DNA from 4 places in the Agrobacterium sp. H141 genome. Region 4 is predicted to be linked to each of the others. Evidence: predicted binding sites of a transcription regulator. Region 4 holds the regulator's gene; each other region holds the start of a gene.

Region 1 (7,901 bases), 2.1 Mb from region 4:
CAATCAGGAGGATTGAATCATGTCGTTTGAACATTGGTTGGCATTCGCCGCCGCATCTGCGGTGCTTCTGGCGATACCCGGACCCACGATTCTGCTCGTGGTATCCTATGCGCTCGGCCATGGTCGAAAAACGGCATTGGCGACGGTGACCGGTGTGTCTTTGGGCGATTTCGTCGCCATGACAGCCTCGATCCTCGGTCTCGGCGCAATTTTGGCCACCTCTGCGGAGGCCTATACGGTCCTGCGGTGGATCGGCGGTGCTTATCTCGTCTATCTCGGCATCCGCCTGTGGCGGGCGCCGGTTGGCGATGGCCCGCTTGCCGACAACGATAATCTACGCGAACAAAGCCCGCTGCGCATCGTGTTGCATGCCTTTACGGTGACGGCACTCAACCCGAAAAGCATCGTTTTCTTCGTAGCCTTCGTTCCGCAATTCATCGATGCCACGCAGCCGTTTCTGCCGCAAATGATCGTGCTTGAGGCGACCTTCGTCACGCTCGCTGCCATCAATGCACTCGTCTATGCGCTGATTGCCGACAAGGCCCGCGTCTTTATCCGCAAGCACACCGTGCAGCGCGCTGTTAACCGCACCGGCGGCACGTTGCTGATTGCAGCCGGCGCAGTAACGGCAGGGTATCGCAAGATCGCTGCGTGATTGCAGTCACACACGCATAGCAAAGCTGTTGATCGGGCATGACTGCCACCTCGGTGCCGCAATTTGGCCGCGAGTTCGTGGAAACCCGAATTATGGAGCTTGCACTGACTCGTTTGTGAGGGTGCATGCGATTGGGGAACATGGGATCAGGCATGATTGCGCGCAATTTTCGCAGCATCGGAATTTTGGCATCAGCGACAACGCTGATAGGCCTTGCGGGCTGTACCAGCGGACTGGAAAGTGCGGCTCGCCAAGAGCTTAAATCCAACCCGTCAGCCGGCACGTCGCTTGCCATGCAGCAACCGGCAGAACCGGGCCCCCTCGTTCCCGGCTCGAATTCGCATGCCCCCGTGCCGACATCGCGTGAAGCCGCGTTGCAGAACCCGGCCGACGCTCCGACAGTGGGCGATGCCGTCGCCGTCATGGACGCCAAGCAGAACGACGCGTTGCAGACACCGGCAATGCCCGCCTCGGACAATCCCGATACATTGACCACACTTGCCGATGCGTCAACTGACACCGAGTTGCCGCAGGAAGTCACGTCCGTCCAGACCATCGTGCCAACGCCAAAGCCCGGCGACGCCCTTGCCTATGCCGCGCCATCGGCTGCCAATGCCGGTGCGGCGCTCGACAGCCAGTTCGACGTCACACCGCCTGCGACTGCACCGGACTTACAGGCCGCCCCGGCGACCACGGGTCCAACCGTCATCAACAGCCTGATCCGCAAATATGCAGCGGTCTATGACATTCCGGAAGCGCTGGTGCACCGTGTCGTTCACCGCGAAAGCCGGTACAATCCGGCAGCCTTCAACAATGGCCATTACGGCCTGATGCAGATCAAATATGCGACGGCCAAATCGATGGGCTATCGGGGCCCCGCCAATGGTCTGTTCGATGCGGAAAACAATCTCAAATACGCCATCAAATATCTGCGCGGTGCCTGGCTTGTCGCCGACAAGAGCTCGGACAATGCCGTCAGACTCTATGCCCGCGGCTACTACTACGACGCCAAGCGCCGCGGCATGCTGCACGTATTCCGTTAATTTGGCATCCACTGCATCGCGTTCAAACTGAAGCATTCGACCGGTTTTCAAGGCGTTTCCCACAACCCGCGTCATGAAACTGTAGCACGTCGCGTTTAAACGGCTAGGAACCGAAACGGATGGCTGCATCAGATGACCGAGCTTGCACCGGAGGCCGGTTTCCGCGGGAACCGCAAACTCAAGACCGCACTTCTCCAGCATAAGGCGCTTAGCAGGGATGGGCTGTCTGAACGCCTTTTCGGGCTGCTGTTTTCCGGTCTCGTCTATCCACAGATCTGGGAGGATCCCGATGTCGACATGGAGGCCATGGAACTGGCAGCCGGCCATCGCGTCGTCACCATCGGCTCCGGCGGCTGCAACATGCTGGCCTACCTCTCGCGCAGCCCCGCCAAGATCGATGTCGTCGACCTCAATCCCAACCATATCGCGCTCAACAGGTTGAAGCTTGCCGCCTTCCAGCACCTTCCGGACTATAAGACGCTGGTCGCTCATTTCGGCCGTGAACGTATCCGCTCCAACAGCCGCAGTTTCGACCGCTATATTGCGCCCAATCTCGATGCGGATACGCGTGCCTATTGGAACAAAAGAAGCCTGACCGGACGTCGCCGCATCAGCGTCTTCAACGGCAATTTCTATCGCACGGGGCTGCTTGGTCGCTTCATCGCGGTCGGCCACCTGATCGCCCGGCTGCATGGTGTTCGGCTGGAAGAATTCGCCAGGACCCGCACCTTGCGCGAACAACGTCAGTTCTTCGAGGACCGTGTCGCACCGCTGTTCGACAAACCGATGATCCGCTGGATGACGGAGCGCAAGAGTTCGCTGTTTGGCCTTGGCATTCCGCCGCGCCAATATGACGAACTCGCGAGCCTTGCCGATAACGGCACCATTGCGCCGGTGCTCAAGCACCGCCTGGAAAAGCTCGCCTGTCATTTTCCGTTGAAGGACAATTATTTTGCCTGGCAAGCCTTCGTGCGCCGCTATCCCTATGCCGATGAGGGCCTGTTGCCGACTTATCTGCAGCGCGAACACTATCAGTCGATCCGCCGCAATGCCGGCCGTGTCAGCGTGCATCATGCAAGCTTCACCGAACTGCTGGCCGAAAAACCATCCGCCTCGGTTGATCGCTACGTGCTGCTGGATGCGCAGGACTGGATGAATGATGGACAGATCGGTCAACTTTGGAGCGAGATCAGCAGAACGTCGGCACCCGCTGCCCGCGTGATCTTCCGCACGGCTGCCGAAAAAAGCATTATCGAAGGCCGCCTGCCAAATGCCATAGCCGCGCAGTGGACCTATCTCGAAGGTATGTCCAGGGCGCTGAATGCCAAGGATCGATCCGCGATCTATGGTGGCTTTCATATCTACGAGAAAGCATCCTGATGCCGGCGGACAACGGCGCGGCAATTGAGACATCCGGCCATGCCGAGCGCATGGACCAAATGTACCGCTATCAGCGCCACATCTACGATCTGACCCGCAAATATTACCTGTTCGGGCGCGACCGCGCGATCAGGCGTCTCGATGTTCCAGGCGACGGCCGATTGCTGGAAGTCGCCTGCGGCACGGGGCGCAATCTGCTGATGGCCCACAAGGCCTATCCCGAAGCCAGGCTCTATGGCCTGGACATTTCCGCGGAAATGCTCACCTCGGCAAAGGCAAGCTTTCGCAACAAGCGGCAGTCGCCAATCTTCAAGGTCGCAGATGCCACAGGCTTCGCACCGTCGGAATTTGGCGAAGACGATTTCGAGCGAATTTTGATCTCCTACGCCCTGTCGATGATACCCGACTGGAAAAAGGCCATCGGTGCTGCCCTGTCGGCCCTGTCTCCCGGCGGCTCGCTCCACATTGTCGACTTCGGCCAGCAGGAAGGCCTTCCCCGCGGTTTCCACACTGTGCTCAAGGCATGGCTCAACCGCTTTCATGTCACGCCACGGCCGGATCTACGGGACGAATTGGCAGCCCAGGCGCATGCACGCAATGCCACCCTGGAGTTCGAAAGCATCGGCCGCGGCTATGCCTGGCATGCGATTATTCGAACCTGATTACATATTTGAGTTGATCCTAACTGAATTTTTACCATGATGGCCTCAGATGGCGATACGCGCTCCTGAGTATTGCGTAAGTGCGCCGCATCAGGGGTCTTGATCAAACACGGATAACGGATCTCCCATGCGTTGGCTCTTACCGGCGGTACTCTCTTTTGCACTGCTTCTTGGCGGCTGCACCTCGGCAAGCTACGACCTCATGGAAACCGCGTCGATCAAGACCCGCTTCGGCGACAAGGATCCGCAGGATTTCGGCAAGAAGACCCCTTATCGTCATCAGGTTCACGGCATCGACGTTTCGAAGTGGAACGGCGAAATCGACTGGACGACCGTGCGTCGCTCGGGCGTCGCCTTCGCCTTCATCAAGGCGACCGAAGGCAAGGACATGGTCGATCCGCGCTTCGACGAGTATTGGCGGCAGGCCCGTGCCGCGCGCGTGGCCCATGCCCCCTATCACTTCTACTATTTCTGCTCGACGGCAGACGAACAGGCAGACTGGTTCATCCAGAATGTGCCGAAGGACGCCATGCAGTTGCCGCCGGTGCTTGACGTGGAGTGGAACCACACGTCGAAGACCTGCAAATACCGCCCGAGCGCCTTTACCGTGCGCGCAGAGATGAAGCGCTTCATGGACCGTATCGAGGCCTATTACGGTCTTCGGCCGATCATCTACACCTCTGTCGATTTCCACCGCGACAACCTTGACGGTTATTTCAAGGACTATCACTTCTGGGTTCGCGCCGTCGCCCAGCACCCGGAAGAAATCTATCCCGATCGTCGATGGGCCTTCTGGCAGTACACCTCCACCGGCGTCATCCCCGGCATCCGCGGCGATACCGATATCAACGTCTTCGCCGGCAACGAGCGCAACTGGAAAAACTGGGTTGAGGCCGTCACCAAAGGCTGACGCCTTGGCCTCACCATGCTTCCGCCTTGTTCCTTTGGAATATGCGCAGCCTCCGGTAGACTACCGAAAACGATAGACAATATGACCCACGGAAGGATCAAACGATGCGCGCACGTTCTCGCCTCGCCCTCGCTCTTGCAGTCACCACCTGCGTGGCCGGACCCGCTGCAGCCCAACAATGTGGCGGTGATCTCGGCTCGTTCCTGGCCGGCGTAAAGGCCGAGGCTGTCGCCAACGGTGCCTCTCCGGCCGCAGCCGACAAGGCGCTTGCCGGTGCTAAGATCGACCAGAAGGTCCTGTCGCGCGACCGCGCTCAGGGTGTCTTCAAGCAGACCTTCCTCGAATTTTCCCAGCGCACGGTCAGCCAGGCACGACTGAATATCGGCCGCCAGAAGATGAAGGAATATGCGAGCGTCTTTGACCGTGCAGAGCGCGAATACGGTGTCGCGCCCGGTGTCATCACCGCCTTCTGGGCCATGGAGACCGATTTTGGGGCGGTCCAGGGCGATTTCAATACCCGCAACGCGCTTGTAACGCTCGCCCATGACTGCCGCCGCCCCGAACTGTTCCGTCCGCAATTGATGGCCCTGATCACCATGGTTGAGCATGGGGATGTCGATCCAGCCACCAATACCGGCGCCTGGGCCGGCGAAATCGGTCAGGTACAGATGCTGCCGAAGGACATCGTGGCGTTTGGCGTGGATGGCGATGGCGATGGCCATGTGAGCCTGAAATCAAGCTCTCCCGACGCCATCATGACCGCCGCCAAGTTCATTCAGCATCTCGGCTATCAGGCGGGCCAGCCCTGGTTCCAGGAAGTAACGGTGCCCGAGAACCTGCCGTGGGAGAAGACAGGCTTCGACAGCGGCATGAAGGCCGCCGACTGGTTTGCCCTGGGCGTCAAGCCGCGCGACGGAAACACCCAGTTCGGCAATCTTGAAGGTGAACTGCTGTTGCCACAGGGTCGCCACGGTCCTGCCTTCATGGCATATCCGAACTTCAACATCTATCTCGAATGGAACCAGTCCTTCATCTACACCACGTCGGCAGCCTATTTCGCCACGCGCCTGTCCGGCGCAGAACCCTATCTGAAGGGCAATCCTGATCCGGGCCTCAGCAACGATCAGATGAAGGCGCTCCAGACCAAGCTACAGTCCATGGGCTATGATGTCGGCAAGATCGACGGAATCTGGGGTTCCGGCACGCGCTTTGCGGTACAAAAGGAACAGGCCAAGCGCGGCATGGCCGCTGACGGCTGGCCGACCCCCGCCTTGCTGAACGCGCTCTGAAACCAACCATCGGCATTTCTGCAAAAAAAAGGCGGCTCTCAAAGCCGCCTTTTTCATGTCAGCTCTTGCGACGATCCCGCTCATGGCGGCGGTGATAGATCGTCAACCGGATCGCGCGATAGCGCACCTTGGCCCAGTAACGCGCAAGCACCAGGGCTTCGCGACCGCGATGCACCTCATACAACTCATGGGCATAGGCCTTGGCCAGCGCTTGTCGATAATTCTGCAGGCCCTCGCTGGCATAGCCTTCGAGCCGGTGCAAAACGCTTCCCCAAAGGGGCGACAGCAACAGCGATACGGCGGTAACCGCAATCGACAGGCGGAACAGATCATAGCCCAGCGCACCGCTCGAAAAGCCGGCAGCCGACAGCACGAACGAGAACTCGCCGATCTGTGCCATCGAAAGACCGGCAATCAGTGCCGTCTGTGGACTGGACCCCGTTTTGCGCAATAGGAAAATGTTAAGCGAAGTCTTGGCCGCGATCACGAACAGCGAGACGAACAGCACCGTCCACAGATGCTCCCAGATAAAGTTGAGGTCGATCAGCAGACCGATCGACAGGAAGAACACCACAAGCAATACGCTCTGGATCGGCTCGATCACCGGAATGACGCGGCTGCGCAAGGTCGAGTTTCCGACGAGTAATCCGGCCAGAAAGGCACCGTAGGCGGGAGAAAGTCCGGCGACACCGGAAACGGACGCAGCCGTGAAGCATACAGCAAGAGACCCCAGAGCGAGGATCTCGATCTTGTCTTCGACGCGTTCTGCAAACGGGATTTTCAGTTTCCGGTGGCCGCCGAACCACCACAGCAACCCGCCCAGCAAGCCGAGCGCCACCACCATCTTCTTGGCAATCAGGGCGTAATCCACAGTTTCGCCGCCAAGGCTGGAGGCAAAAATAAGCATCGGCACAACGGCAATGTCCTGGGCAATCAACACGGCGACGGCCACCCGCCCCGCCTCTCCGCGCAAGACCCCCATCTCCTCCAGCATTTTCATTGCCACAACCGTCGAGGAAATGCCGATAATGAAGCCCAGAATGATCGCTTCGGAATGCGACGCCCCGGTAATCTGTGCGATTCCGAAGCCCAGCAGAAGCGCTGCCAGCAACTGCCCACCCATGACGATCAAGGCCTGCCTCAGCGTCAGGATGAAGGCGCGCACCGACAATTCCATACCGATGAAGAAAAGCAGCATGACGACGCCCATCTCGGCCAGAAGCGCCACATTGTCGGAATTGGCGATAAAACCGGCACCGGTCGGCCCCAGGGCCACCCCAGCCACGATAAAACCGACCAGCGGTGGCTGACGTAGCCACAGGAACATCAATCCCAGCACAGTCGCGACGGCAATAACGCCGGCAATGGCAACGAGATCGGCCGTATGACCGGTTGAATGGGAAATGGTTTCAGTGACGGTTTCCAGCGCAGGATCTCCCTTGCGTGTGAGTCATGTCCAATTTTTCGCACTTCTGTTGCCTGCTGGCAAATCGAGTTCCGGCACGCATTTGTTGCACATTGGAACATGCGCTGCCGCATTGGTTACCCGACGGTAAGAATTGTTAATTTAAATCAGCGCGGCCGGATCTCAGCATATCCATGGAATTTCAATTGCTTGCTATCTAACGCAGAAAGTTATCCACCGAGTGTTGCCGCAATGCAGCATAAAATTTACTTTTCAATCGACACAAAACGGACATAGTATCACCACGTCAACGCTAAGGAGGCAGACATGGGACTAACTCGTTCTCTAAATGTCCTGATCGTCAGTGCAGCGTTTGTGTTCGTAACAGTGATGCTGTTTATCTAAGAAAAACAAAAAAATAGCAGAAACGGACGCAAAAATCGTCCTTTAGGCCTCGGAGATCAGGGCCGCAAAACCCCACCTATGGCGCATTGATTCCAATGCGCCCCTAATCCAGAAACGGCAAAGCGCCGCGTGATCGTGGCGCTTTGCAGATA
Region 2 (7,901 bases), 1.9 Mb from region 4:
GCCGCCTATGAGACGTTGTTGGGCAAGACCCGCGACACACTTTACGGGACGCGCGAAAGCGATCTTTTTACCGACAAAGCAAAGCGTTTCGAGGACGAGAACAACGAGATCCTGACGACAGGAAAGAGTGTCCAGCGCGAACATGACTTTGAGACTGTCGACAAGCGCAAAATGTCAGCGATCACGCGGATCAACCGGATTACCCTGCCCAGCGGGCAACATTATATCGTCGGTTCGATCTCCGATGTGAGCGCGCTGGTTGCCCAGAAGAAGGAATTGATCCAAGCCCGGTCTGAGGCAGAACGGTTGAACGACTATCTGGAAGGCATCATGCGGACCATGCCGGTTGGCGTGATGATCCTGACAGAGGACCTCAACATCGAGTTCGCCAATGAGAAGGTTTACGAGATCTGGGATCTGTCGGTGGACCGTCCGCTGGAAGGCGTGAGTTTCCGCGACCTTTCCGAGGCGAATTACCACCGGGGCTGGACCTGGGCCCAAGACGAGACATTTGACAAGAATTTCGAGGATCGTGCGAAAGAGTTGAGCCAGCTCGAAGGCACGCTTCAGCGCGAGTTGTCCGGCGTCGACGGAAAGCTCGTGTCGATTACATCCAAGCGCATGCCGGACAACAAGATCCTGCTTGTCTATGCCAATATGACCGACCTGCGCGAGAGAGAAATCGAAATCGACAAGGCGCGCGCCGAGCTCGAACGTCTGGGTTATTTGTGGCAGGACGCCACACAAGTGATGTCTCAGGGACTTGCGATCATCCAGGACGGCGTGATCATCGAAAACAGCATCGCGCTGTCACGCATGCTCAATGCCCCGGCCTCCCTTCTGGATAAGGGAAATGCCTGGCGTCATTGCTTTGCTTTTTGCGCGCGGCGCGGCGATTTCGGAGCGGAAGCCTTGCCGCTTCTGAGGGAATGGCATGAGAGCATTCGCGCCAACGAAAACTTCTCGCTGACATTTCTGGCTGACGGAACGACCTGGGTGCAAGTGGAAGCAATCGTCAGCGGTCGCGGACACTGGATGTTGGTCTTCACCGACATGACAGAAGTGAAGGATCGCGAACTCGAGCTCAAGGCACTTCTGGCACGGGCCGAGATGGCGGACCGGGTGAAATCCGAGTTTCTGGCGAATATGAGCCATGAAATCCGCACACCGATGAATGGTGTGCTGGGCATGGCCGAGCTTTTGTCTAAATCGCAGCTTGAAACGCGACAGAAGACCTTTGTCGACATCATCGTCAAATCGGGCAATGCGCTTCTGACGATCATCAATGACATTCTGGATTTCTCCAAGATCGACGCCGGCCAGTTGAAACTGCGCAAGGCGACATTTGACCCCGTCGAAGCAATCGAGGATGTTGCCACGCTGCTGTCGGCATCGGCCTCCGAGAAGGATCTCGAACTGATCGTTCGCGCTGATCCAGCCATGCGTCACCTTTTGCAGGGCGACGCCGGGCGGTTCCGTCAGATCATCACCAATCTGCTTGGCAATGCCATCAAGTTCACCGAGACGGGGCATGTCCTGATCGAGGTATCCGGAGAGCCGCAGTCGAATGAGCAGATGATGCTGTCCGTGCGTATCGAAGACACCGGAATTGGTATCCCGGAGGTCATGCGGCAGTCGATCTTCGAGAAATTCTCACAGGTAGATACATCCTCCACGCGCCGCCATGAGGGAACCGGGCTGGGTTTGGCAATCACCGCCGGTCTCGTCGACCTGTTTGGTGGACATATGGAGGTCGAGAGCACGGTGGGAGCCGGATCAACCTTCTCGATCCATATTCCGCTCGCCATCTCGACCGACAGCAAGCCGCAAGAGGGCGTACCGTTGCTGGTCAAGGATGCCCGTGTCGTCGCGATCGACGACAATCCGATCAACCGGCAGATCCTGTCTGAACAATTGGCCAGCTGGGGGTTCGACGGCGTGGCCGTTGATGGCGGTCGGCAGGCTCTCACCCTTCTCGACGAAGCCGTGCGGCTCGGCCTGCATGTCGATGCCCTGGTGATCGACTATCATATGCCGGAGATGAATGGCGTTGAGCTCGCGCGGCGCATTCGTGCCGATCACCGCTTCGACGAGATTGCCATCATCTTCTTGACCTCCATGGACATGGTTGGTGACGACGATATTCTGGATGAACTCAATATTCAGGCGCACCTGATGAAGCCGGCGCGGGCCAGCATGCTGCGCAAGGCCATTATCGATGTGACGCGGGCGGCACGGCTGAAACGCGGTTTGAACGCTGCTCCATCTGCCGGGAACGCCCCGAACCTTCCCGTGGCAGCCAAGCCGACGCCGGAGCCGGCAAAACCTGAAAACACTGTCCCGCAGGGGGGCAGTGATCTCGATGTGCTGGTGGCAGAAGATAACGAGGTGAACCAGATCGTCTTCACGCAGATCCTTCAGGCGACCCCATTGAGCTTCAAGATTGTGCAGAACGGTGAGGAAGCAGTCGCTGCTTGGGAGCGCGACAATCCGCGCATGATCCTCATGGATGTCTCCATGCCTGTGATGAACGGACACGAGGCAACCCGTACCATTCGCGCCAAGGAAAACCTGAAGGGTGCCAGGCAGCATGTGCCGATCGTCGCTGTAACCGCGCATGCGCTCGACAGCGATCGCGACATGTGTCTGGCGGCGGGAATGGACGATTATCTCTCCAAACCGATCAGTCCCGAACTGCTGGAACAGAAGATTGCCGTCTGGCTGAAGGATTTCGCCGACGCGCGCGCATCGTCCAAAGGCGCTCAGGGCTGATCGCTGTGACGGTCAGCCCGCCGATCTTACCCCGCACAGCATTTCCCTTTTGCCGGCAAAGCCCTTGCGGCGCTCGAGATTGAAGCCGGCTGCGATCAGGTTGCGACGGACAAAACCGGCGGCGGCATAGGTGGCGAAACTGCCGTTTTCCGCGGTGCGGTCGTGGACGGCCTGCATCAGTTCAGGTGACCACATATCGGGGTTACGCGAGGGGGCAAAACCATCGAGATACCAGGCATCGAACAGGGCCTGCGCCGATCGGACATTGGGCAGGGCATTCCCGCACACCACCGTCAGGCGTGTGGCGTCGTCCAGCGTTATATCGATCACGTCTTTCGGAGTATCGGGCCAAAGTGCGGTCAGCGCCTGTCTTTCGGCATCCAGTTCCGGCCAATGCGCGAGGGCGCGGTCAATCGCGTCCCGGCTCATCGGATAGAGTTCGAAGGATGTGAAATGCAGGTGTCCGCCCGGCTTGCGTTCCAGCTTCCATTGCCGCCAGGTTTCGCAGGCGTTCAGACCGGTGCCGAAACCGAGCTCGCCGATGCGGAAATCGCCGGCCGAATGCCAGCGCTCCGGCAGGCCGTTGCCGGCCATGAAGACATGACCACATTCAAGCCTGCCATCGGTCTGGCAATAAAAGTGGTCGCCAAAGGCGGTTGAATAAGGCATATCGCCCTCGTGCCAGACGAGGGCATTGTCCTCATTTTTATCCGCTGGATCGAGATTTGTAACTGTCATGCCTGAAGCCGATATTCTGACCGGAGCCGGCGGTCAATCTTCCGTCGATCTTTTGATTGTCGGCGGCGGCATTATGGGACTTTGGGCTGCACTCAAGGCCGAGCGGCTGGGCATCAACACATTGCTCGTGGATGCCGGTGTTCTGGGGCAGGGTGCAAGCGGTGGCGTTCTGGGTGCGCTGATGGCGCATGCGCCGGAGCGATGGAACCCGAAAAAGCAATTCCAGTTCACCGCATTGATTGCGCTTGAAGAGGAAATCGATCGGCTGGAAGCCGAAAGCGGATTGAAGTCAGGCTATCGGCGTTGCGGGCGGATCATTCCGCTGCCCACGGCGCATCATCGTGTAACGGCGGAGCGGCAAGCGCTTGAGGCGAAGGTGAACTGGCTGGCAACAGGTCATGATTTTCGCTGGGAGGTCTTTGATAGGCCGATGATCGGCGGCTGGCCCTCTGCCGATGTGGCGGCACATGGGATCGTGCACGATACGCTTGCCGGCCGGGTGTCGCCACGGCAATTGCTCGCCGTTCTCATCACGCTGCTCAGGCGGGCCAAGCATGTGCGGATCGTTGAGAATTCCAGTGTCGCTGCGCTCCAGCCGAATGCCAGCAGTGCAAGCCTTTCCGATGGCGATACAGTTGTGTTCGGGCATTGCCTGATTGCGGCTGGGCATCAGTCCTTCCCATTGCTGCAAGGGCTTGGCGAACCGACGAAAAAGCCCCTGGGTATGCCGGTCAAGGGGCAGGCGGCCCTGATGAAGGCTGAGGGGTTGGAGGATCGGCCATTGATCTTTCGCGATGGTCTCTACGTCGTTCCGCACGATGATGGGATTGTTGCGATCGGCAGTACCAGTGAAAACAGTTTTTCCTCCGCAGACGATACCGATGCGCAACTGGAGACCTTGATTGCCGAGGCCCGCAGGATTGCTCCGGTTCTGACCGATGCGCCTGTGATCGCGCGCTGGGCCGGCTTGCGTCCCAAGGCGATTGGGCGCGATCCCATGATCGGCCCGCATCCGGCTCACTCCAATATTCTGGCGTTTACCGGCGGCTTCAAGGTGAGCTTCGGGGTGGCGCATCAGCTGGCAGATGCGGTCCTGGCCCTGGTCGGCGATCGCACTACCGATCTGCCTGCATCCTTCCTCTTTTCTGCGCATCTGGAATCGGCTTCGCGCTAAACGCGAGCCATCCCTCTGATTCTTCGTCAAATTGTCATGCAAATCACCTATCTGCATGAGCAATCGGTGATTAACGCCGATGTGACCCGAACGGACGAGGAATGCCATGCGCTACGCCATCTTCTTCACGCCTTCTTATGGCGATCCGTTGACACTGGCTGGCGCAAGCTGGCTGGGTCGCAGCGTCTATTCGGGCGAAGAGGTCGAGCATCCGGACAGTCTGGGTGTCTATCACCACGATATCGCCTTCCAGACAGCCTTGCCGCGCCGCTATGGATTTCATGCTGAACTGAAGGCGCCCTTTGCCTTGCATGCCGATACGAGCGAGCCGGCCTTGCTGCGTGAACTCATGCGGTTTGCCGGCACGGTCGAGCCCTTCGTCATTGAAAGCCTCGAGGTCATGCGGTTCAGCAATCACTTCGGTTTGGGTCTCAGGTTGCCCTGTGCCGAAATCGAGACTCTTGCGGCGACCGTGGTTCAGCATTTCCACGCTTATGCCGCGCCTCTTACGGAAGCTGAGATCGAGCGGCGCAATCCAGATCATCTGACGGCACCGCAATTTGCCAATCTGCATCGCTGGGGAAATCCTCATGTGATGGAGGAATACCGCTTCCAGATGCCGTTGACCGGCCCTGTGCAGGCGACGCATATGGCGCGGATCGACCGGGCGCTCCGGGATTACTTCGAGCCGCTGCTGCACCGGCCCGTGCCCTTTACCAATCTGGCGCTGTTTGTCGAGCGCGAGCCGGGTGCGCCTTTTATGGTGCATTCCCTGCATCCGATGGGACGAGTATCGGCGCGCAAGATCGCCTGATTGCACTCAAGCTGTTCCGCATTGCCTAAATGGCAGCGCACTGTTTCCGGTTTTGTATCTCGACATATGGAGTTGTCCTGCTTACCGTTTGCGTCATCACGAGCCAGGATGACCGTATGACAACCAAGACCTATCCCCGCAATCTCGTCGGCTATGGCCGCAATGCGCCCGATCCGAAATGGCCGGACGCGGCGCGGATCGCCGTTCAATTCGTCGTCAATTACGAAGAGGGTGGCGAGAGCAGCATCATGGATGGCGACAGGGCCTCGGAAAGCCTGTTGTCGGAGATCGTCGGCGCGCAGCCTTGGCCCGGCCAGCGCAATCTCAATATGGAATCGATCTACGAATATGGCTCGCGCGCCGGTTTCTGGCGCTTGTGGCGCATGTTTACAGAGCGACAGGTGCCGGTGACCGTTTATGGTGTAACGCTTGCCATGGCGCGCAATCCGGAAGCGGTGGCCGCAATGAAGGAGGCGGATTGGGAAATTGCCTCGCACGGCTATCGCTGGCTGGAATACAAGGACTATTCCGAAGAGGAAGAGAAAAAGCACATTCTTGAAGCCGTACGGCTGCACAAGGAGCTGACCGGATCCCATCCGCTCGGCATGTATCAGGGCAAGCCGTCCGACAACACGCTGAAGCTGGTGATGGAGGAGGGCGGCTTCGTCTATTCCTCCGACAGCTATGCCGATGATCTGCCGTATTGGGTACCGGACGCTGACGGCAAGCCGTTTCTCATCATTCCCTATACTCTGGAAACCAACGACATGCGGTTTGCAACGCCTCAAGGGTTCAATTCCGGTGACCAGTTCTTCACCTATCTCAAGGACGCGTTCGACGTTCTCTATGAGGAGGGCAAGAACGGCGCACCGAAGATGATGAGTGTCGGACTGCATTGCCGGCTCGTCGGTCGTCCCGGTCGGGCGGCAGCCCTTGCCCGTTTCATCGATTATGTCACCAGTCACGAGAAGGTCTGGGTGCCCAAGCGGATCGATATCGCCCGCCACTGGCATGAACACCACAAGCCGGCATGGTGAGCCTATGACCAGAGACGAGTTCATTTCCAGCTATGGCGGGGTTTTTGAGCATTCGCCCTTTATAGCTGAACGTGCCTGGGATGCCGGCACGATCGCGCTGCCCCTGACGGCTGCGGCAGTGCATTCCGCGCTTTGTGAGGAATTTCGAAGCGCGACACGTGACGCGCGATTGGGCGTGTTGTGCGCGCATCCGGATCTTGCCGGAAAGCTGGCTGTTTCGGGGGACTTGACCGAGGATAGCCGCAACGAGCAGGCCGGTGCCGGGCTCGACCGGCTGACAGAGGCCGAGTTCAGCCGCTTTACGCAACTCAACGAGCGCTACACGCGGGACTTCGGTTTTCCCTTTATTATTGCTGTAAAAGGCCTCGACAAAACCGATATTCTAGCCGCTTTTGAAGCGCGCATTGACAATAGCATCGAGGTGGAGTTTGCGACCGCCTGCGGGCAGGTTGAGAAAATCGCCCGACTGCGCCTCGAAGCCCTTCTTCCGGAGACCTGATATGCCCGAAATTTCCACAGTAGACATGCCCGGTTTTGCCGCCGGCGCCATTAATCTCGCCTCGGCGCGGCTGGGGGCCGTCGGGATTGCGTCCAGCGACGAGTTTTTTGCGCCGCTGTCACGCATGCTGGAAGATCGTCCGGCGGAATTCGATCCGGACCTCTATGACGACAACGGCAAATACATGGATGGCTGGGAAAGCCGGCGCAAGCGCGTGCCCGGGCACGACTGGGCCATTGTCAGGCTCGCCATGCCCGGTCGCATCTTCGGCTTCGATGTGGATACGCGGTTCTTCACGGGCAATTATCCGCCAGCCTGTTCCATCGAGGCTGCCTATATTGCCGATGGTGAGCCGGTTGACGACACGGTCTGGACCGAGCTGGTGAGCAAGCATGATCTGGGTCCGTCAGCGCAGCATTTCTTTGAAAATGTCGGTCAGGACAAGGTGTGGACGCATCTGCGGCTGAATATCTATCCTGATGGCGGTGTGGCACGTCTGCGGGTCTATGGTGCCGCCTATTTCGACTGGTCGAAGATCGGGGATCAGGACGAAATCGATCTCGCCTATATCTTCCATGGGTCCAAATCGCTGGCCTGGTCTGATGCCCATTACGGCCATCCGGACAAGATGCTGTCGACGGGGCGTGGCATCAATATGGGTGATGGTTGGGAAACCAAGCGTCGTCGCGGTCCGGGCCACGACTGGGCGATCATCCGGCTCGGGCATGCCGGGCACATATCCCGTGTGGTCGTGGATACGCATTTCTTCAAGGGGAATTACCCCGATAGCTGTGAATTGCTCGGGGCTTATCTCCCTGACGCTGGCGATGTGCTGAGCCAGGCCGACATTGCTGCTTCGGAACTCTG
Region 3 (7,901 bases), 380 kb from region 4:
CATCGTCTGGAACTGGCGTTGGCCTGGGGAGTGATCCATCAGCGACACGAGCCGGACATGAGGGTCCGCTTCGAAATCCGCCACATGATCCAGCACGTTGTCGGAGGCGACCTCGCAGCGAAGATGGATAAAATGTTGGGCCCGCAAGCGATCGTCTCGCTCGGCCGCCTGAATGGCATCGGCCATGTCGCGCATCTCGCCCTTTTCGAAACCGCCATCTTCGTCAGAGCCCATACGCAGGCAGTCGAATACGGTGGTAATACCGGAGGTGACGATCTGGGCATCATGGGCCTGAATGGCCGAAGTCTTGTGCCAGCGTACGCCCGGGCGCGGAGAATAATGCGATTCCAGATGGTCGGTATGAAGTTCGATCAGGCCCGGAATGAGATAGTCGCCATTCAGATCTTCGCCGCTCGCCATCGGGCCATCGGAGATATCGGCGATCTTTCCATCTCGGATCAGAACGGACCCGTGAAGGATATCATCCTCAAGGACGATGCGGGCATTTGTAAGCAGCATTTCGGCGGACATGGTCAGGGTCTTTCAGTCAGTCAGGCGCCAGCAAGCGGCAGCCAGGTTTGCACGGTAAAGGCAGTGCCTCTGGTTTCCTCGCGGAAAAGGCCGAGGCCATTGACGGCAAGCGGCATTGGCACAAGGCCCGCGAAGTGGCGATCCAAAGCTGCCCCTATGGCCGGAGCCTCGGCCTCGGGCACCTGGCCCGACAGCGTCATGTGGAAGCGAAACGCATCGAATACATATGGATAGCCCCAACGCTCAAGATTGTTACGCTCAGCTTGGGACAACTTCTCCGGCTTGCGCCGTGCCATGTCTTCCGGGGATAGCGGTGCCCGGAACGGCTCGAAAACCTGCACAACAGCCGAGGCGAAATCCTGTAACGGTTGATAGGTTTCCTCGGGCACAAGCGCGAAGAATTTTCCGATTTGTCCAATCACTGCGTTCGGTATCTCAAAAGCAGACCGCTTGGCACAAAAGGCAGAAAATGCAGCAAGCAGATCCGCTTCAGTCTGGCCGTTGGCGAGTTCGAATGGCGCCTTCAAGGTTGCGTGAAATCCATAGCGACGGGGATCTACAGTCAGTTCCAACAATCTTTGCGGAGAAATTCCCTCGACGGCCGTCTGCGCCATCGTCGCGTCGGTAAACGCGTCGCGCCCCAGCCAGTTGCTTGCGGCGCGGGTTAACGGCGCTTCAGCCGGCGGGGTGAAATAGATAGCGTATCTCAAATGTATTCTCCGAGAGGGTCATTTTCATTGTGCGGCGATCACAGCAGCAGCTCCAGGGTCTGGTTCTTAATATCGACGGCGATTGCCCATCAGCCGGGTCCGCAGCGCATTGGAAATCGCGTCGAATACAAACACGACAATGAGGATCAACACCACCATATAGGCAACATTTTCCCAGTCGGCATTGGTGCGCATGGCTTCCCAGAGCTTGAGACCGATACCACCAGCGCCGACTGCACCGATGATCGTGGCCGAGCGGGTGTTGGATTCCCAGAAATAGAGCGCCTGCGATGCAAAGACCGGGAGCACCTGCGGCAGGACACCGAACCGCTGAACGACGATGGGCGAGGCTCCGACCGACTTCACACCTTCGCGCTGCTTGTCGTCGATGTTTTCCAGCGCTTCGGAATAGAGCTTTCCGAGCGTGCCGGTGTCGGTGAAGAAGATTGCAGAAATCCCGGCAAGAGGTCCCGGACCAAAGGCGCGGGTGAAGAACAGCGCCCAGATGAACATGTCAACCGACCGCTGGAAGTCGAAGAAGCGCTTCACCAACTGGTTGACCGGCTTGCTGCGGGTGATGTTTCGCGCGGCAATGAAGGAGAGCGGGAAAGCAACCACCATGGCAAAGAGTGTGCCGACAAAAGCCATGACGATGGTCTGGAGCAGTTTGGTCCAGACATCGAGATGCTGCCAGGATGGATTGTAGAGGAAATTGTCTACCGCCAGAGAGAGGTTGCTCTGGTTCGGATTGATCCGCTCGCCTGACCTGATCAGTGTGAAGACTTCGCCGAAGGATTTGCCAAAAAATGGCGAGCTGATGTCGAAGAAGAAGCCTTCCCAACCGAGATAGCGTTTGTGAACCAGAACAGCGTCGTCACGGATCTCGGCCCAGCCCGAAAAGCCGAATGCCAGCATGACTTTTGCGCCGGGTGCGCGCTGTGTGGCCCATTCGGGCAAGGGCGATAATGCCGTGACGCCGTCGCTGCCAATCGAGACTTCGAGACGCTCATCTCCCCGAGCCACAGTGATTGTCGGCGGGGCAAGTTCAATCCTGTCGGTCGCGTTCATATCCACGACCGCGTGGGTTACGACTTCTTCCGTGCGGGTCTCGGTACTCGCCTTGGTGCTTTCCGCGGACTGATCGCCGGCATTGCTGGGAGCAACGAAGCTGAAGGATGACGTCGACTTGGTCTGAGGAGCGGCACTTGCCGGGATCTCGATAGTGCGCGTGAGGGTTTCGCGTCTGGCGGTGATCCAGTCGGGATTTGGATTGGGGCCAATTGGATCGTAGCGTGAGAACTCGATCTGCATCGTACCATCCTTGTGAATGGAGATGTCAGGCCGCTCTTCATAGGAGATCCAATCGGCAAGGTATGTGCCGGCAATGCCCCAGTTGGCAGAGCCGAGAACAGCGCCGATGGAGAAGAACCACCAGCAGAAGATGATGTAAAGCACCGTTGCGCCGCCAATGATGGCAAAGCGAAACCGTTGCCACAACGATGTGGTGAGCAGATGCGGGTGACGGGAGGCGATGGCTTCCATATCGGAGGCGCTGAGCGTGTTCATGGCGACGTCCTAGGCCACGGCCTGGAACGCCTGCTCGCCGACAAGCTTTCGGCGGAGCATGGCGGACAGGTTGTCCACGGCAATGATGGTGACAAACAGCAGCAATACGATCGCGAGCGTCTTTGCTTCGTGGCCGCGACTGATGGACAGGCGAAGCTGTTCGCCGATACCGCCGCCGCCAACGGCGCCAATGATCGTCGAAGCGCGGACGTTGATCTCGAGCCGCAGCAGGAAATAGCTGACAAAATTCGGCATGACCTGCGGCACCATTCCGAACCAGACCCGTTCGACCCAGGTGGCACCAACAGCCTTCAACCCCTCATCCGGCTTCATGTCCGCGTTCTCGACGACCTCGAAAAACAGCTTTCCAAGCGCTCCAATGGTGTGGATCGTGACAGCGATGATGGCAGGGATGGGTCCGAGAGAGAGGATGGCCAGAAAGAAGCCGGCCAGCACGATTTCCGGAAAGGCGCGCAGGATTTCCATGAACCGCCGCACCGGACCACGAATCCAGGCATTTGGCGTCAGGTTCTTGGCGGCCAGGAATGACAGCAGGAATCCGAAGATAGATCCAATGATGGTCGAGAGGAGCGCGATATTCAGCGTCTCGGTCATCTTGTAAAAATATTCAGGGATATAAAGACTCTGGGTGATGTAGTACCGGCCCTCAGGATAATTATATTGCAGACTGCCGTCATAGTAAGGCGACGGAAGATCGAACAAGGCCCGCCAGATTTCCAGTGGATCACGCGGCAACAGATCGCCAATGAAATCAAAGAAATGTGGAAGCCTGTCGAGGAATTTGCCCGAATTCGTCTCATTGGCAAACCAAAGCGAGCCACCCAGCGCAAAGGCCAGAAACAGCAAAGACAGCACGGTGTAGAGCCGGCGGCCGCGGGCCAGTTCTTGCCAGTGGCGTTCGACGACAGCACCTCGTTCACTGAGAACAGGCTTTAGTGTGGTTGAGCTCATCTATGGTGGTCCGCTTTAAGCCGCGAATGAATGCAGGGCTAAAGAAATAGAGCCGCCGAATGCGCGAGCGCATTCGGCGTTCCCTTGAATTAGCCGGCTATCAACCGCCGATGGTTGCCTTGCGTGCGTCGATGATCGGCTTGTAGAAATCGACGTTGACTTCGGCATAACCGGTATAGTCGCCACCCTGGATGGCTGCGAAGCATTCCGGGTCAGACTTCGGCAGATCCACCATGAATGCCTTGAACTTGGACTTCATGTCGTCATTCATGGTGCTGCGAACGACGATCGGGCCATTTGGGATCAATGGGGATTCCCAGAGCTGAACGAGGTCGTCCATGTTGAGGATCCCCTTGTCGACCATCTTGCGAAGGTTACCCGATGTGTAGCCGTCCTTGAAATCGCCAACACCCGAGGCCCAGGTTGTGCCGGCGTCAAATGTTCCCTTGAGGACTTCGAGAACGAGGTTCTCGTGACCGCCACCAAAGCCGGTTTCGCCGAAGAATTCCTTGACAGGAGCGCCCACGGCTTCCGGAAGTGTTACGGTCGGAACGAGGTAGCCCGAGGTAGAGTCGGGATCTGCGAAGCCGAGCTTCTTGCCCTTCATGTCTTCCAGCTTGGTGATGCCCGAATCCTTGCGAGCGACCATGACCGAGTGATAGCCCATGGAGCCGTCGGTCTGGACGGTTGTAAGGATAGGCTCAACAGCCTTGGCATCGGCCAGATAGATCTTGGCGTAACCGGATGCGCCGAGTTCGGCGTAATCGAGTGTGCCGCCGAGAAGGCCCTGGATCACGCCGTCATAGTCGGCGGCCGGGAACAGCGACACTTTTTCAACGCCGAGAACGGCGGGAAGTGTGTCGACCATGCACTGGAAGTTGCGCAGGCGGTCGGCTTCGTTTTCGCCACCAAGGATGCCGATACGGAATTCCTTGAGGTCTTCAGCGGCTGCACCACTGGCAAGCGCGACAAGCGCGACAGCGGCATGAAGGGTCTTCTTCAACATGGGTTCTCTCCTGTTTTTCCGGTCGCGCCGGATTTTGGCGTGTTTGGCTACCCTTGACGCGGGTGTACGATCTGCGCGTGCGTCAAACCCCTGCGGCAACGAGGGGCTTGCGCACAACTGATGGGGAATCGCCGGCAGGGATCTGCACGGCTGGCGCATTGATACTGGTCGAAGTCATGCGCTCGTCGATTTCGGCACCGGTGCTGTCAGAGCCATAGATCTCACGCACGGCCTCTATCGTCAGCTCATCAGGCGTACCGTCGAAGACAACGCGGCCCTGGGCCATGCCGATAATGCGCTCACAGTAGTTGCGCGCGGTATCGAGCGTATGCAGGTTGGTAATGACGGTAATGCCTTCGCGCTGGTTGATATCACGCAGTGCGTCCATGACGATCTTCGCATTGAGCGGATCCAGCGAGGCAATCGGCTCGTCGGCGAGCACCATCTTGGGTGCCTGCATCAAGGCGCGAGCGATTGCCACGCGCTGCTGCTGACCGCCCGAAAGTGTGCCCGCCTGTTGCAAAGCCGTCTGCTCGATACCAAGTCGCTCGAGCGCAGCAATTGCCATCAGGCGCTCGTCGCGGCTGAACATGTTGAGAATGCTGAGCGCAGTCGGGCGATGATTGAGGCGGCCCAGCAGGACATTGGTCAACACATCGAGGCGCGGCACCAGATTGAACTGCTGGAAGATCATCGCGCAATCGCGCTGCCAGTCGCGCAAGGCCGCACCACGCAGGGACGAAACCTCGGTATCACCGAAATATATCGAACCTGAGCTTGGATCGATCAATCGATTGATCATCCGCAAAAGCGTCGATTTGCCCGCACCGGAACGCCCGATAACCCCGACCATCTGGCCCGACGGAATGTCCACACAAACGGATTCCACTGCCGTATTGCGTCCGAACTGCCGGGTAAGATTATCAAGCTTAAATCGCATAATCGCTCTTTCGATGACGTCCACAAGTCACCCAAGGCTTTAACGATGATTGATGAAGCGTGAATGTCAGAGGGATGACAGTTCCATGACAACGGCTAAGCAATTGAGGTTAAACGATCTTCAGGAATATTTGGCGACGAATTCTTCAGCGGAGAGATGACGAAAATCGTCCAGGGCCGCATGCAACTGGTCATGCTCCCAGTCCCACCAGGAAAGCGCGTTCATCGCTTGACCCAATTTGCGGGAAAAGCGCTCGCGAATGAGTTTGGCTGGCACACCGCCCACGATAGTGTATGGCGCGACGTCCTTGGAGACGACAGCACCTGCCCCGATGACGGCACCATTGCCAACCGTGACGCCAGGGAGAATAGTCGCACCATGGCCGATCCAAACGTCGTGACCGATCGCCACCCTGTTTTCGCGACGCCAGCCAAAGAAATCCGTGTCCATATCGGCGCCCTCGAAATAGTCGGCGGCGCGATAAGTGAAGTGATGAAGTGTGGCACGCCATGTCGGGTGATTGGTGGCGTTAATGCGCACGGATGCCGCGATATTGGCAAATTTGCCAATCTCGGCGCACCAGATGCCGCCGTCCTGCATGACATAGGAATAGTCCCCGATGACCACTTCATCGATCCGGCAACGATCCGCGACTTCCGTATAACGGCCAAGTTTGGAATTGTTGACGGAAGCGGTCGGATGGATGAGCGGCTCGACCCCAAGTTTGCGGCTCATGCGGCGGCCTTTCGCGGCGAGAAAGCGGAGACGTCGATAATGCGATCGGCAACGGCTTCGCGCACTTCTTCATCATGGAAGATGCCGAGCATGGCCACGCCCTCCCGCTTCTTGCGACGAATCATATCGACGACAACAGCTCGGTTTTGCGCGTCGAGTGACGCCGTTGGTTCGTCAAGCAGGAGGATCTTGTGATCGGTGATGAAGCCACGGGCGATATTGACGCGCTGCTGCTCGCCACCGGAGAATGTCGCTGGCGGAAGTTGCCACAGTGCTTGCGGCAAGTTGAGGACCGACAGCAGGTCGCAGGCACGCGCACGCGCTTCGTCCATTGGAACAGAGCGGGCGAAAAGCGGTTCGGCGACGATATCGACGGCAGAAACACGCGGGACCGTGCGCAGGAACTGACTGACATAGCCCATCGACTGGCGACGCACTTCCAGAATCGTGCGCGGATCGGCAGTGGCTATATCGATGATGCTGTCATCGCGCGAGACGAGGATCTGGCCGCCGTCTACAGCATAATTGCCGAACAACATTTTCAGGATCGAGCTCTTGCCGATACCGGATGGGCCACCCAGAACGACACATTCGCCAGCAGCAACAGAGAAAGACACATTCGAGACGACCGGCAGACGGATGCCGTCGCGCAGATGCATGGTGAAGCTTTTGCACACTTCCGATACGACGAGAGGCGTAGCCATGGCAGTTTTCCTGTTCTCAGACTTGTAAAATGGAGGAGACGAGCAGTTGGGTGTAAGGCGCGCGAGGGTCGTCCAGAACACGATCGGTCAGGCCTTCCTCGATCACGTTGCCGTCCTTCATCACCATCATGCGATGCGACAGAAGCCTGGCGACAGCGAGATCGTGGGTGACGACAATGGCGGACAGACCGAGATCGTTGACCAGGTTGCGAACCAGATCGAGCAGACGCGCCTGAACAGAGACGTCGAGACCACCCGTCGGTTCATCCATGAAGACCAGCCGCGGTCCGGTTACCAGATTGCGGGCGATCTGCAGGCGCTGACGCATGCCACCCGAAAAGGAACGAGGCTGGTCGTCGATGCGGTCGGTATTGATCTCGACACGCTCGAGCCACTCGCTGGCCGTCTCGCGAATATTGCCGTAATGGCGCTGACCAACCGCCATCAGCCTTTCGCCGACATTGGCGCCGGCCGATACCGTCATGCGCAGTCCGTCCGCCGGATTCTGGTGCACGAAGCCCCAATCGGTGCGCATGAGGGAGCGGCGCTCGGCCTCGCTCATGTGGTAGAGTTCACGGTAGGAGCCATCGCGCATATGATATTCGATGGAGCCGGTCGTCGGCATCAGACGGGTCGAAAGACTGTTCAGCAGCGTCGTCTTACCCGAACCCGACTCACCGACCACGGCCAGAACTTCTCCCGGCCAGAGATCGAATGACACATTGTTGCAGCCGATG
Region 4 (7,901 bases):
TGATCTCCGACAGCTCCCGCGTACAATTGCGCGACATGGTGATGGCCGATCCGTCGTTAATCGGGAAAACAGTCGATGTGACTTTCCTCGCCGCTGCAGATATCGACTCCGCCTATAAGGGCCAGATCGATCTCAGTGTCGATGAGAGCAGCCGCAAGGTCTCCGACCAGCAGCTTGGCTGGATGGATCAGCTCAAGAGTTCCGGCGCGCTGACGTCGAAATTCAACACCGGCATTTTCGTCAACGGCGCATCGAGCCGCCCCGAGGCTGCCGGCATGGGTGTGGCCCTGATCGGATCATTCTACATGATGGTGATCGTACTGGTTCTGGCTCTGCCTATCGGCGTGGCGGCTTCGATCTACCTTGAAGAATTCGCACCGAAGAACAAGTTCACCGACCTGATTGAAGTGAATATCAACAATCTGGCGGCTGTGCCCTCCATCGTCTTCGGTCTGCTCGGTCTTGCGGTCTTCATCAATTTCATGGGCCTGCCACGCTCGGCCTCGCTGGTCGGCGGCCTGGTGCTGACCCTGATGACACTGCCGACCATCATCATCGCGACACGCGCCGCGCTGAAGGCTGTCCCACCATCGATCCGTGCCGCAGCACTGGGGCTTGGGGCCTCGAAAATGCAGATGGTTTTCCACCATGTGCTGCCACTTGCCGCGCCCGGCATCTTGACCGGCACGATCATCGGCCTTGCCCAGGCACTCGGTGAAACCGCTCCGCTTCTGCTGATCGGCATGGTGGCGTTCGTGGCAGATTATCCAACCTCTCCCATGGAGCCTGCAACAGCGCTCCCCGTACAGATCTACATGTGGGCCAACGAAGCTGAACGCGCCTTTGTCGAGCGGACGTCCGGAGCTATCATCATTCTGCTCCTGTTCCTGCTTGTCATGAATGTCGGTGCCATTCTGCTACGGCGGCGCTTTGAACGTCGCTGGTAGAAGGAATAGAACAATGAACATGATGTCGGAAACAGCTTTGGAAAAGGCGGTCGATCAGAAAATGAACGATAAAACCTACAAGATGATCGGCAAGGATGTGTCGGTTTACTACGGCGAGAAACGTGCGCTTTTCGACGTGAACCTGAATGTTCGCGAAAATACGGTGACTGCCCTGATCGGCCCGTCCGGCTGCGGAAAGTCGACCTTTCTGCGCTGCTTGAACCGCATGAATGACACGATCGAAAATTGCCGCGTGTCCGGCAAGATCACACTCGACGAGCTGGATATCTACGATCCTTCGATCGACGTGGTGGAACTGCGCGCCCGTGTGGGCATGGTGTTCCAGAAGCCGAACCCCTTTCCGAAGTCGATCTATGAAAACATCTCTTATGGTCCGCGCATCCACGGGCTCGCCAAGGGCAAGGCCGACCTGGACCAGATCGTCGAGACAAGCCTGCAGAAGGCCGGCCTCTGGAACGAAGTGAAGGATCGCCTTCAGGAGCCAGGCACCGGCCTTTCCGGTGGTCAGCAACAGCGCCTGTGCATCGCGCGCGCAGTAGCGGTCAGCCCGGAAGTCATTCTGATGGATGAACCCTGTTCGGCGCTCGATCCGATTGCGACGGCCAAGGTTGAAGAACTCATCCACGAGCTGCGCGCCAATTACACGATCGTGATCGTGACGCACTCGATGCAGCAGGCCGCGCGTGTCTCGCAGCGCACCGCCATGTTCCATCTTGGCGTACTCGTTGAAGAAAACGACACAGACAAGATGTTCACCAATCCGGATGATCAGCGCACGCAGGATTACATCATGGGCCGCTTCGGCTGATATCCCGTTTCATCCGCGCTGAAGCCAATTTCGAGGATACCTCAAATGCCATCGACCCATATTCTATCCGCTTTCGATGAAGACCTTAAATATCTGATCCGGCGCATCTCCGAGATGGGGGGCCTTGCCGAACAGATGGTCGGTGACTCGGTCCGCGCATTGGTCAATTCCGACGCCGCCCTTGCCCAGAAGGTGATTTCTGACGACGTGGTGATGGACAATGCCGAGCGCGAAATCGGTGACAAGGCCATCATCACCATAGCTCGTCGCCAGCCGGTCGCAGCCGACCTGCGCGAAATCATCGGTGCGCTGCGAATCGCCAGCGATCTGGAACGCGTTGGTGACATGGGCAAGAACAATGCAAAGCGCGTGATGGCCGTTCAGGGCACCGGCGTTCCCCGCAAGCTGGCGCGCGGACTGGAACATCTCTCCGAACTCGCACTCGAACAGCTGACCGATGTTCTGGATGTCTACACCACCCGTTCTGCGGAAAAGGCCAAGATCATCCGTGACCGCGACGAAGAGATCGACGCCATCTACACCTCGCTGTTTCGCGAGCTTTTGACCTACATGATGGAAGATCCGCGCAATATCACGACCTGCACGCATCTGCTGTTCTGCGCCAAGAATATCGAGCGAGTGGGTGACCACGCGACCAATATCGCAGAGACCATCTATTACATGACCACCGGTACGCAGCCGGAAGGTGACCGTCCCAAGGACGATACGACGACCGATGTCAGTGCGGTCGCGGAATAAGCACTTGAAGTGAGACACTAGATGGCGCCGAAAATAGCTGTGGTTGAAGACGAGGAGGCGCTGAGCGTCCTCCTGCGTTACAATCTGGAATCTGAGGGCTATGAAGTCGAGACGATCCTTCGGGGCGACGAGGCCGAAATACGCATGCAGGAACGGGTTCCTGATCTCCTGATCCTTGACTGGATGTTGCCCGGCGTGTCGGGGATCGAACTTTGCCGCCGCCTTCGGGTTCGCCCGGAAACAGAACGGCTGCCGATCATCATGTTGACGGCACGCGGCGAGGAAAGCGAACGCATACGCGGATTGGCGACAGGTGCAGACGACTACGTGGTCAAGCCCTTCTCCACACCGGAACTGATGGCACGGGTAAAAGCCATGCTGCGTAGGGCGCGGCCAGAAGTGCTGTCCAGCGTTCTGCGTTGCGGCGACATCGAACTCGACCGCGAAACGCATCGTGTTCACCGCAAGAGCCGTGAAGTTCGACTTGGACCGACCGAGTTTCGTCTGCTGGAATTCCTGATGGCATCGCCCGGGCGTGTCTATTCGCGTTCACAGCTTCTGGACGGTGTGTGGGGGCATGACATCTATGTGGACGAGCGTACCGTGGACGTGCATGTCGGCCGGCTACGCAAGGCGCTTAATTTTTCCAACATGCAGGACGTGATCCGCACCGTGCGCGGCGCTGGATATTCCATGGAGGCCTGACAGGTTACCGACCCATGCTGGCGGTTGCTACCGCTGTTTCAGCCCATTGCCCAGCCAGGCGGTGGGCTTTTTACTTACTACATAAAAAAGGCCCCTTGCGGGGCCTCATCTCATGATCTTTATCGGCTGGGAAGCGATTGCTTTTGCGCGGATGAGCGCCTGCGGTCATTGACTGGCTGATAAGCCAGTTTCGAGTGGTAGGTGCAGTAAGGTGCGTTATCCGATGCCTCGCAGCCGCAGAAATGAAACTCATCAGTCATCGGATCGCCAATCGGCCATTTGCAGGTGCGATCGGTGAGTTCCGTGAGGGCAAGACGACGCGAAATCGGCACCACGACATTGGATGGCACCGGAACGACTGCACGCTCCTCTTCGCCACCAGCATCGATTTCATCCTGTGACACGGTTGTGCCGGCAGGACGGGCGGCCGAGCGCGTGGCTACACGTGGCTGAAAGCTTTGCGGCCGCGCTGTCGTTGGCGCCGGACGCTTTGGCGCGCGAGAGGCAGACGAGGAGCCGCCAGCCTTGGCGCGACCGGGCAAACAAAGTCGGTGTACCTTGCCAATGACAGCGTTTCGACTGACGCCGCCTAGTTGTGCCGCGATCTGGCTTGCGCTGAGACCTTCGGCCCACAACTTCGTCAGCCTTTCAACGCGCTCATCAGTCCAATTCATGCCAAATATCTCCGCCTGTAGCGCATTCCGAGGCCGAATCCTTCACCGCTGCCTCGGAAGACTCCGAAACAAAAAATATGCCTCGATATTGTCGGTGACTAGTTCCGCCGCATGCAGTCTAGTAATTGATCATTAACCTAGTGTGAGCCTGACTCCGTGACAAGAGTCGCCGGAATCATCGCGAATCGATTTCATAGTTTTCCCCAACTTGCTGTCCACAGGCTAAAATACCACTATCGCCTACTAAAGCGTGGCTGCGACGGCACCGTGCTAAAAAGTCCCGCAATTGCGGTGATTTATTGACATGGGGGTCCGAAATGAAGATAGTGCGCGAGCCGCCGCAAGGCGGCATTTTTGATTTTTAGACTTCGTAACACCCGCCAATCAGCGAAACCCGTATCTTCCGTGCCTGTCGAAGGAGTCAAGCGCAATGGCCGAGGCCTCCCCGCTCTATCAGACCTATAATCGCGCTCCGTTGCGCTTCGAACGCGGCGAGGGTGTCTGGCTGATCACCGAAGACGGCGAGCGCTATCTCGACTTTGCCGCCGGCGTCGCGGTGAACTCACTCGGCCATGCGCATCCTCATCTGGTGAGCGCCTTAAAAGAGCAGGCGGACAAGGTTTGGCACCTTTCCAATCTCTACGACATTCCGGGCCAGGAAAAGCTTGCCGAGCGTCTGACGGCTGCAACATTTGCCGACCGCGTGTTCTTTACCAATTCCGGCGCAGAAGCTCTGGAATGCGCGATCAAGACCGCGCGTCGTTACCATTTTGCCAAGGGCAACCCAGAACGCTTCCACATCATTACCTTTGAGGGCGCGTTTCACGGCCGGACGATCGCGACGATTGCGGCTGGTGGTCAGGAAAAGTATCTGGAAGGCTTCGGCCCCAAGGCTCCCGGCTTCGATCAGGTTGCGTTCGGCGACATCGAAGCTGTGAAGGCTGCGATCACCGAGGAGACGGCTGGCATCCTGCTTGAACCGTTGCAGGGCGAAGGCGGTATTCGCCTCGCGTCCAACGCCTTCCTGCGGGAATTGCGCGCACTTTGCGATGAGCACGGCCTTTTGCTGATGCTTGATGAAGTGCAGTGCGGTGTTGGCCGTACCGGCAAGCTGTTTGCCCATGAATGGGCGGGCATCACGCCAGACATCATGGCGGTTGCCAAGGGTATTGGCGGCGGGTTCCCGCTCGGCGCGTGCCTTGCAACCGAAGAGGCCGCTTCCGGAATGACGGCCGGCACACACGGATCCACTTATGGCGGCAATCCAATGGGCATGGCGGTCGGCAACGCTGTCCTGGACGTTATTCTGGAAGATGATTTTCTTCAGCATGTCCGGGACGTTGCCCTCGTGTTCCGCCAGGGACTTGCCGCGCTGAAGGATCGCTTCCCCGATGTGATCGAGGAAGTGCGCGGCGAAGGCTTGATGCTGGGCGTCAAGGCACGCGTGCCTTCCGCTGATCTTTTGCATGCGATGCGCTCGGCGCATCTGCTCGGCGTTCCAGCCGGCGAAAACGTCATCCGGCTGCTGCCACCGTTGACGACGACGGCCGAAGAAGCACGCGAAGGATTGGCTCGCCTGGAACAGGCTGCCGAAACACTCCACACACAGGATCACAAGACAAGCCTTCACGGCTGACAGGTAAGATAGAATGGCATCTCCAAAGCATTTTCTCGATCTCTCGGCCGTTTCGGCCAGCGAACTGCGCTCCATCCTTGACGACGCCATGGCGCGCAAAAGCGCGACCAAGGCCGGCACGGACGACAAGCCTCTAGCCGGCAAGATGCTGGCGATGATTTTCGAGAAACCGTCCACCCGCACCCGCGTGTCCTTCGATGTGGGCATGCGCCAACTCGGTGGGGAGACACTGTTCCTGTCCGGCACCGAAATGCAGCTCGGTCGCGCCGAAACCATTGGCGATACAGCCAAGGTGCTGTCGCGTTATGTCGACGCCATCATGATCCGCACCACCGACCATTCGCGCCTGCTGGAAATGGCCGAGCATGCCACAGTGCCGGTGATCAACGCCCTGACGGATATGACCCATCCTTGCCAGATCATGGCCGACATCATGACCTTCGAGGAGCATCGCGGGCCAATCTCTGGCAAAACGCTCGCATGGACCGGTGACGGCAATAATGTGCTGCATTCGCTCGTGGAAGGCTCTGCCCGGTTTGGCTACCGCATGAACATGGCCGTGCCGATGGGCTCAGAACCCGATGACAAGATCCTCAACTGGGCGCGCGACAATGGTGGCGAGATCATGCTGACCCATGATGCAGAGAGGGCTGTTGCGGATGTTGATGCCGTGATCACCGATACCTGGGTTTCGATGAACCTGGAACACAAGGCGCGTGGCCACAACGTGTTCCAGCCGTATCAGGTCAACAAGGCCTTGATGGCGCGTGCGCAAAAGGATGCGCTGTTCATGCATTGCCTGCCCGCCCACCGCGGCGAAGAGGTGACAGACGACGTGATTGACGGACCGCAGTCGGTCGTCTTTGACGAGGCGGAAAATCGCCTGCATGCACAGAAGTCCATCCTTGCCTGGTGCCTCGGCGCATTCTGATATCCTGAAAAAGGGGAGGCCCCGCCTCCCCTCGATACTTGACCTTTTGCAGTATTCTGACCATTTGTGCGGTAACTGGGGGCGAAGGCCCCGCCATCTCAAGCGCGCTTGCGCGAAGGAGCTGCCACAATGTCTGACACATCCACAGAGCTCGGCGAATTCGGTTTCGCCGGCGATGACCGGGTTGTTCCGTTTCAAATCGAAGGGCTCGACGTGCGCGGGCGCGCGGTTCAACTCGGCCCACTGTTAAACACCATTCTCGACCGGCATGATTATCCGCCGGCAGTCGCACGGCTGCTCGCGGAAATGATGGTTCTGACCGTTCTCATCGGCACGTCGCTCAAATTTCAGGGCAAGTTCACGGTGCAGACCAAGAGCGACGGTCCAGTCGATCTTCTGGTTGCGGATTTCTCCACGCCCGAAAATGTTCGTGCCTATGCGCGCTTCGATGCCGACGCCGTGGCTGCGGCTGTTGCCAAAGGCGAAGGCTCACCTGAACAGCTGCTCGGTGCCGGCGTTCTTGCCTTTACCATCGACCAGGGCAACTACATGACCCCTTACCAGGGCATCGTCCCGCTCGACGGATCAACGCTGGAAGACATTGCCGGCGTCTATTTCCGCCAGTCGGAACAGATCCCGACGCGTGTGCGACTGGGCGCCGCTGAGCTATATGACCGGGACGAGGACGGAAACCCTCGCCATGCCTGGCGTGCGGGAGGCGTCATCGTGCAATTTTTACCCGATGCACCGGAGCGGATGCGCCAGCCCGACCTTCACGGTGGAGACGGCGATGACCGCGATCTGGATCTTGCTGATGATGATGCATGGTCGGAAGCACGCATGCTGGTCGAGACCGTCGATGCCGACGAGTTGACCGATCCGCTGATCGGCGTCGAGAGACTGCTATTCCGTCTGTTCCACGAGCGTGGCGTGAGGGTTTTCCCGCCGCAGGAAGTTCACGACCGTTGCAGCTGTTCACGCGAGAAAATCAAGGGCGTACTCCAGGGCTTTACACCCGAAGATATCGAGGCAAGCCAGGAAGAGGGCAGGATTGCGGTGACCTGCGAGTTCTGCTCGACCACCTATCGCTACGAGCCCGATGAGCTGGAAAACGCCTGAGCTTCGACAGCCACGTCGGTTAGTTCAGGACGCGGGCCAGACCCGGGCTATCGAGCGAAAATGCGGGGATGGCGACATTGAAACGTTCGCCGTCCTCTGTCTGCATCTGATAATGACCGAACATCATGCCTGATGGCGTATCCAGCGGGCATCCCGACTGGTATTCGTAGGATGCTCCAGGATCGAGCTGGGGCTGTTCACCGACGACCCCCGGGCCGCGAACCTCGTCCACCTGCCCGTTTTGATCGGTGATATTCCAGTAACGGTTGATCAGTCTCACCGGCTTGTCGGAATGGTTTGA

What was found. The regulator PhoB, encoded in region 4, activates phosphate uptake and scavenging genes when phosphate is short. The targets are predictions, from matches to a motif close to TGTCATNNANCTGTCAT.
Region 1: the regulator PhoB is predicted to act here: its motif matches at 1,768-1,784, upstream of ACWPM9_RS07855 (BtaA family protein).
Region 2: the regulator PhoB is predicted to act here: its motif matches at 4,706-4,722, upstream of ACWPM9_RS06530 (DUF1045 domain-containing protein).
Region 3: the regulator PhoB is predicted to act here: its motif matches at 5,800-5,816, upstream of phnC (phosphonate ABC transporter ATP-binding protein).

What each region holds. Positions count from the first base shown of each region.
Region 1 covers NZ_CM169893.1:1,719,465-1,727,365, reverse strand. Annotated here, with positions in the region: gene ACWPM9_RS07865 (LysE family translocator) at 20-655, shown strand; gene ACWPM9_RS07860 (transglycosylase SLT domain-containing protein) at 808-1,698, shown strand; gene ACWPM9_RS07855 (BtaA family protein) at 1,831-3,078, shown strand; gene ACWPM9_RS07850 (class I SAM-dependent methyltransferase) at 3,078-3,740, shown strand; gene ACWPM9_RS07845 (glycoside hydrolase family 25 protein) at 3,868-4,650, shown strand; gene ACWPM9_RS07840 (lytic murein transglycosylase) at 4,755-5,939, shown strand; gene ACWPM9_RS07835 (cation:proton antiporter domain-containing protein) at 5,998-7,266, opposite strand.
Region 2 covers NZ_CM169893.1:1,427,901-1,435,801, forward strand. Annotated here, with positions in the region: gene ACWPM9_RS06515 (response regulator) at 1-2,772, shown strand, start outside; gene mnmC2 (tRNA (5-methylaminomethyl-2-thiouridine)(34)-methyltransferase MnmC2) at 2,785-3,510, opposite strand; gene ACWPM9_RS06525 (NAD(P)/FAD-dependent oxidoreductase) at 3,509-4,684, shown strand; gene ACWPM9_RS06530 (DUF1045 domain-containing protein) at 4,791-5,498, shown strand; gene puuE (allantoinase PuuE) at 5,615-6,535, shown strand; gene uraD (2-oxo-4-hydroxy-4-carboxy-5-ureidoimidazoline decarboxylase) at 6,540-7,034, shown strand; gene alc (allantoicase) at 7,036-7,901, shown strand, end outside.
Region 3 covers NZ_CM169893.1:4,235,285-4,243,185, forward strand. Annotated here, with positions in the region: gene ACWPM9_RS20015 (alpha-D-ribose 1-methylphosphonate 5-triphosphate diphosphatase) at 1-531, opposite strand, end outside; gene ACWPM9_RS20020 (DUF1045 domain-containing protein) at 552-1,241, opposite strand; gene phnE (phosphonate ABC transporter, permease protein PhnE) at 1,308-2,807, opposite strand; gene phnE (phosphonate ABC transporter, permease protein PhnE) at 2,817-3,779, opposite strand; gene phnD (phosphonate ABC transporter substrate-binding protein) at 3,880-4,785, opposite strand; gene phnC (phosphonate ABC transporter ATP-binding protein) at 4,868-5,725, opposite strand; gene ACWPM9_RS20045 (DapH/DapD/GlmU-related protein) at 5,846-6,460, opposite strand; gene phnL (phosphonate C-P lyase system protein PhnL) at 6,457-7,164, opposite strand; gene phnK (phosphonate C-P lyase system protein PhnK) at 7,181-7,901, opposite strand, start outside.
Region 4 covers NZ_CM169893.1:3,853,687-3,861,587, forward strand. Annotated here, with positions in the region: gene pstA (phosphate ABC transporter permease PstA) at 1-947, shown strand, start outside; gene pstB (phosphate ABC transporter ATP-binding protein PstB) at 961-1,776, shown strand; gene phoU (phosphate signaling complex protein PhoU) at 1,822-2,535, shown strand; gene phoB (phosphate regulon transcriptional regulator PhoB) at 2,557-3,240, shown strand; gene ACWPM9_RS18130 (GcrA family cell cycle regulator) at 3,360-3,914, opposite strand; gene ACWPM9_RS18135 (aspartate aminotransferase family protein) at 4,345-5,550, shown strand; gene argF (ornithine carbamoyltransferase) at 5,564-6,481, shown strand; gene ACWPM9_RS18145 (Hsp33 family molecular chaperone) at 6,611-7,600, shown strand; gene apaG (Co2+/Mg2+ efflux protein ApaG) at 7,620-7,901, opposite strand, start outside.